One region of the Anoxybacillus sp. ST70 genome, then DNA from elsewhere that is predicted to be linked to it. Evidence: predicted binding sites of a transcription regulator. Region 1 holds the regulator's gene; the other holds the start of a gene.
The links. The regulator Rex, encoded in region 1, represses fermentation and respiration genes when NADH is low (regulators of the CRP and FNR family bind a similar motif). The targets are predictions, from matches to a motif close to TTGTGAAATATTTCACAA.

Region 1 (3,185 bases):
TTACTTCTGTACCCGCATATTTTGAGAAGATGATGCGGTCACCAACGCTTACTTCTGGAGCTACGCGCTCACCATTGTCAAGAACGCGACCTGAACCAACTGCAACAACTTTTCCTTCTTGTGGTTTTTCTTTCGCTGTGTCTGGTAAAACAATTCCGCTCGCTGTTTTTTCTTCAGTTTGAATTAATTCAATGACAATACGATCACCTAGTGGCTTCAACACGGCAAACGACCTCCTTAATTAGATTTTCGTTCCGTTATTAGCACTCATCATCATTGAGTGCTAACACACTTATTATATTAATGAACTTTTTTCAATTTTGCAAGTAGGAAGTTAAAAATTTTTCACTAAATCTTTCCCTTTTTCATTATGTCTTTCCTTTCGAAATTCATACAAAAAATATGGTAAAATGAAAAAGTACTCATTTTGTCAAAAGGGGTTGAACACGTGAAAAAGCAATATTGGTATGTCATTATTACATACATCGCCATGCAGTTATCTAGTTTAATTGGCGTTCCTTTGCTTGCACATAGCGGATTTGTTGACGCATCAAATAAAGAAGTCGCTCTATCCATTGCCTCAGGTTATTGGGCTGTCATTAGCTTCTCGATCGCTTTTCTTTTCGTTCTTTATTTCATGAGAGAAGATATGAAATACTCGTACGATCGCCATCAAGCATCTATCGGAACGTCAATTTTTTGGGGAATTGGCGGGTTCTTTCTTGCCCTTTTCGCTCAAGGCATCGCAGCAAATATTGAGATGCACGTATTTGGCGTCGAGATGGGGTCCGAAAATACGAGACGCATTGTTGAGATGGTGAAACTAACACCAGCGCTTATGCTCGTCACTTCGATCGTCGGACCGATTTTAGAAGAAATCATTTTTCGAAAAATTATTTTTGGAACGCTGTATCAAAAATATAACTTTTTCTTATCAGCAACTGTCAGTTCCCTTTTATTTGCTGTCGTTCATTTAGAGTTTGAACATTTGCTTCTTTATGCAACGATGGGATTTGTATTTGCTTTCTTATATGTGAAAACAAAGCGTATTCTCGTCCCTATTGCAGCACATGTACTGATGAATACATTTGTCGTTGCTATTCAAACGTTATTTGCTGAAGAAATTGAAAAGATAATGAAAGAAGCAGAACAAATGCAATTCGTGATTTGGAGGCTGTTTTCATGAAGTCTGAGCCGTTGTTTTACTTTTTGATGGGCATTTTATTCACTTATTTTGCTGTTGATAGTGCTGACGATGGCATTTGGGACGTCACAACGATGCTATTTATTCTTATTGCTACATTAGATTTTGGCACCGCTATTCGTTCTTTATTGAAAAAAACCTCCCGCTCGTAAATGGGAGGTTTACTCATTTCCGTAATGTTTTAAAAAGTAAACAAGTGACTGCAATTCGACCGCTAAATCAATATGATGAACACGAATGTGTTCAGGTACATGCAGACGAGCAGGCGTGAAGTTTAAAATCCCTTTAATGCCTTTTTGGACAAGCCGATCGGTAATCGGTTGGGCAACTTGGGCTGGAACGGTTAAAATGGCTACCGTAATCCCACCTAGTTTTTCTTCCAATTCATCTAAATGATAAACAGGCACTCCTCCTACTTCCGTTCCTACTTTATCTGGATCTACATCGAATGCCATCACAATTTTCGTATTATTGTTTTTGCTAAAATTGTAATTTAAAAATGCCGTACCTAAATTACCGACACCGAACAACGCTACTTCTGTCGTTTCATCTTGATCCAACGTTTTTCTGAAAAACGACAGCAAATAATTTACATTATAACCGTATCCTTTTTTTCCAAGCGCACCAAAGTATGAAAAATCACGGCGAATCGTTGCTGAATCGACTTTTACGGCTTCACTTAACTCCGCTGAAGATACACGCTGCTTTCCTGATGCATGCAAGTTTTTCAAAAAACGATAATACAACGGTAGTCGCTTTGCGGTCGCCTGCGGAATTTTTGGTTGTTCATTATTCACGAGTCAATCCCCCACATTTCCTTTCACAAATAGTTAGCGCTTTCATTTTTCTCTCCTATACGTCTGAAAAGTTCTCCCCACTTTTAAACTATACACTATTTTTTTCATTCTGTCTTTCCTTTGTACCCTTTATTATTATTTTTGTCAAATTTGTTATTCGCACACTAGTGTTGCCGAACATCAAGAAAGTACGTTACACTATCAAAAGAAGATTGAGGTGAAAAATGATGATCATTTTACAAGTAAATCAACTATCCAAATCATATGGGGCGGAACAAGTTTTATCAGACATTAAGCTTGAAATACAAGAAAAAGACCGTATCGCGTTAGTTGGAAGAAATGGTGCAGGAAAATCGACATTATTAAAAATCATTGCCGGCCAATTGTCATATGACACAGGGGAAGTGATTAAACCGAAACACGTAACAATTGGCTACTTAGATCAATATACTGGTTTGCACGCCCATCGCTCCATTTGGGAAGAAATGCTCGATGTGTTTGCCCCGCTTCAACAAATGGAAAAACAATTGCGTGACCTAGAACAACAAATGAGCTTGCACGGTGCCGACTATGAGCGCTTACTTGAGCATTACGACCGTTTACAAACGGAATTTAAAGAAAAAGGTGGCTATCAATATGAAGCCGATATTCGTTCTGTGCTTCATGGCCTCCGCTTTTCTCAGTATGACTACACAACAAAAGTATCCACGTTAAGCGGTGGACAGCGAACGCGGCTAGCGCTCGGCAAACTGCTTCTAGCTAAACCAGATTTGTTGATTTTAGACGAACCAACAAACCATTTAGATATGGAAACATTGCAATGGCTTGAACAATATTTAAAAAATTATGATGGGGCCATTCTTATCGTCTCACACGATCGCTATTTTCTTGACCAAATCGTGACACAAGTGTATGAATTATCACGCACAAAAATAAAAAAATACGCTGGAAACTATACAAGTTATTTACAGCAACGGGCGGAACAATTTGAACAACAATTGAAACTGTACGAAAAACAACAAGAAGAAATTTCAAAATTGAAAGATTTTATTCAACGAAATATTGCCCGTGCATCGACAACAAAGCGAGCTCAAAGCAGAAGAAAACAACTAGAAAAAATGAATATCATTGAAAAGCCGCTCGGTGATGAAAAATCGGCATCGTTTCGCTTCGAAATTGAACGC
Region 2 (3,185 bases), on a different contig from region 1:
GCGAACGACGGATTGAAATTTTCCTTTATGAGCTGCATCACAAAATGGCATATTTTGTGAGAGCCCGCAACGACAGAGAGAAAATGTTTCTTTCGTTTCAAACTTGTTTCCTTCCATATCAATTAATTCAACATCTCCGGTCACACGAAATGAACCGTTATCCATCACTTTAATTTGCACTTTCGCCATATATTCCACCTCCTTGTATACCTTATATCGTATATACTATCTGTTTTATATCAGAAAAGCAAGAACGTGAATATTTGTCAGAACAGTGACAAGATAAATGGATATGATTTTTTGTGATCAATGTCACATGATATAAACATTCCTTCTTGTACAATGAGAAGTAGTGAGCGAATCGGAGGGATGAAATATGCGTGATTTTCAACAAAATCCATTTATTGTTATATGGGAGTTAACGAGGGCGTGTCAGCTCAATTGTCTTCATTGTCGAGCCGAAGCACAGTATCATCGCGATCCGCGTGAATTAACGTTTGAAGAAGGAAAACAATTGATTGATGACATTTATGAGATGGATCAGCCTCTTCTCGTGTTTACAGGTGGAGATCCGCTTATGCGTCCAGATGTGTACGATATTGCTAAATATGCGATTGATAAAGGGCTTCGTGTATCAATGACCCCCAGTGCAACCCCAAACGTGACAAAAGAAGCTATCCGAAAAGCGAAAGAAGTAGGCCTTGCTCGTTGGGCATTTAGCTTAGATGGTCCGAATGCGGATATTCACGATCACTTTCGTGGGACGTCCGGTTCATTTGATTTAACGATGAAGGCGATTCAATATTTACACGAACTCGACATTCCAATCCAAATAAATACAGTCATCTCTCGTTATAACGTTCATGTGCTTGACGAGATGGTGCAACTTGTTGAAAAGCTCGGCTGCGTGCTTTGGAGCGTATTTTTTCTCGTACCGACGGGCAGGGGAAAAGAGACAGATATGATTTCGCCTGTTGAGCATGAAAAAGTGTTTCGCTGGCTTTACGAAACGAGCAAACGTGTACCGTTTGATATAAAAACGACAGCAGGACAACATTATCGTCGCGTTGTTTTGCAACAAAAAATGCGCGAACAGCAAATTCATGGCGGCATTCGTTATGAAGATGTGTTAATGAAAGGATTAACTGGACAAGTAGACGGACTAGGGCGTGCTCCAAAAGGAGTAAACGATGGAAACGGTTTTGTATTTATTTCGCATATTGGTGACGTATATCCAAGTGGACTATTGCCTGTAAAAGCAGGGAATGTACGTGAACAACCGTTATCTCATATTTATCGCCATTCTCCAATTTTCAAACAGTTAAGAAATCCAGACGGATATAAAGGGAAATGTGGCGTATGTGAATTTCGTTACGTTTGTGGTGGGTCGCGTTCAAGAGCATATGCCGTTACAGGCGACTACTTAGCAAGCGAACCGTACTGCATCTACATCCCAAAAGCATGGCGTCAAAAAGAAAAGGTCGGCGAATAGCCGGCCTTTTTTACATATTCATATGATGTCCTTGCCCATTTCCGAGGGATGGATCTAACATACCAAAAATCATGGCGATATGAGCGACAATTAAAAAAATACCAACGAATATAGCATGCATTTTTAATTTTTGTTCTTCGCTCCAATTTCGTCCAATAACATGTAAATCTAATAAAGTTAATCCAAAGAGAGGGATAACTCCTAATAAGTAAAATGTTACAGCAATAACATCAATCCATCCTCTCCATTCCCCATTCATTGTGAGTGGAATGACAGCTGTGATGAACAAATAAATGAAGACAAACAAAAAATAAATCCCACCTATAATGCTACATATTTTATTTACTTTTCGAATGTTTCCATCAAAACGTCTTGTAAAAAGAATGGCTAATTCAGTAATGGCAACAGTTTCAGCGAGTATCACGGGAATTGCCATGAATAAAATTAAATTCCATGGTTGATTAACGGCCAATAGCTCCATATAGTGCGTCATGCTCATGTATGCTTCCTCCTTTATTTTTTTGTTTCACATTGTATATAACAATAAATTGTGCATTTTTTTTGCAGAAACGAAGAAAAAATTGTGACTAATTCTATATTTTAAAAAAATGGTTTGTGAATTAATGATCATTATGATTGTGCTCTAACAAAAAATTATAGCGCGAATAAAGTGAGGAAAATATGAACTTTATCACATTTCATGTTGTATTTTTCATGAAATGTGATATTGAACAAATTGTGAAAATATTATCATGTATACTCAAAAATACCAAATATTTTTCTATACTAAATGTAGAAGATCGCTCAAAGAAACGAGGGGACAACGATGAGAAAGTATGTATATATCTTTACCTGTTTATTTTACATATGTTTTATTTATTCAGTGGCTGCACAAGAAAATGTTTTTGCACTAGAAAATGCGTTGATACAAGTGATGCCGGAGTATGCAAATCATCCAAATGATCAAACTAATAAGCCGTCTATGTTAGTCGGAATGCATCTTTCGTTTCGAAATGTAAGTAAACAAAAACAAAAAGGAGCAATCGTCATCCCACTTCCAACAAAAGAAAAAGGGTTCCGAATCGGGTATGTTGCTCAGTATGTAAACGATGAGCCAGAAGAAATAGATTATGTACTTGATCTAGAAAAAGGGTATATTTCTTTTGAAGTAAATAAAGAAATTCAATCAAATGAGCGTTACGATGTTGTCATTGAATACTACACAAAAAATATAAAGCTAGAAAAAAAGAAACGGATGATCACTTACACATACCATCATTTGTTACCTATTGAACATATGAAAATCATTTTTTACCAACCATTGAAAGCGGATGGTTTCAAAATGACCCCTTCGCCACAATATTATGAAGAAAACAGTTATGGAATGGGAATGTATTTATATGAATTGACAAAACTCCAGCAAGGAGATGTAAAAACGTTCGATATTACATATTCTCGAGAAGATATGCGTCCCACGTACGAATTACTTAATGAATATCACGGAAATCAAAAAGAACAAAAGAATAAAACATTACCACCTATGTTAGTAGCTAGTGCTGTCGTTGGCGGAAGTTTATTTTCAATTACAACGATGATTTTTACGCTTTACAAAAGGAGGATGAAAAATGGGAAATAAAAAAATTGCCATTGGGATATGCTTCATCGTTTTGGCCATTGGTATGTTGTTATTTAC

Region 2: K1I43_RS05715 (DUF6803 family protein) is a predicted target of Rex. The motif match lies at 2,229-2,246, and genes of this name have one in related genera.

The regions. Positions count from the first base shown of each region.
Region 1 is NZ_JAHZOF010000020.1:6,096-9,280, forward strand. It holds gene groES (co-chaperone GroES) at 1-223, opposite strand, end outside; gene K1I43_RS15000 (CPBP family intramembrane glutamic endopeptidase) at 449-1,186, shown strand; gene K1I43_RS15005 (YdiK family protein) at 1,183-1,356, shown strand; gene K1I43_RS15010 (redox-sensing transcriptional repressor Rex) at 1,366-2,001, opposite strand; gene K1I43_RS15015 (ABC-F family ATP-binding cassette domain-containing protein) at 2,229-3,185, shown strand, end outside.
Region 2 is NZ_JAHZOF010000003.1:10,163-13,347, forward strand. It holds gene K1I43_RS05705 (CDGSH iron-sulfur domain-containing protein) at 1-189, opposite strand, end outside; gene K1I43_RS05710 (TIGR04053 family radical SAM/SPASM domain-containing protein) at 377-1,492, shown strand; gene K1I43_RS05715 (DUF6803 family protein) at 1,503-1,991, opposite strand; gene K1I43_RS05720 (hypothetical protein) at 2,319-3,128, shown strand; gene K1I43_RS05725 (cytochrome c maturation protein CcmE) at 3,118-3,185, shown strand, end outside.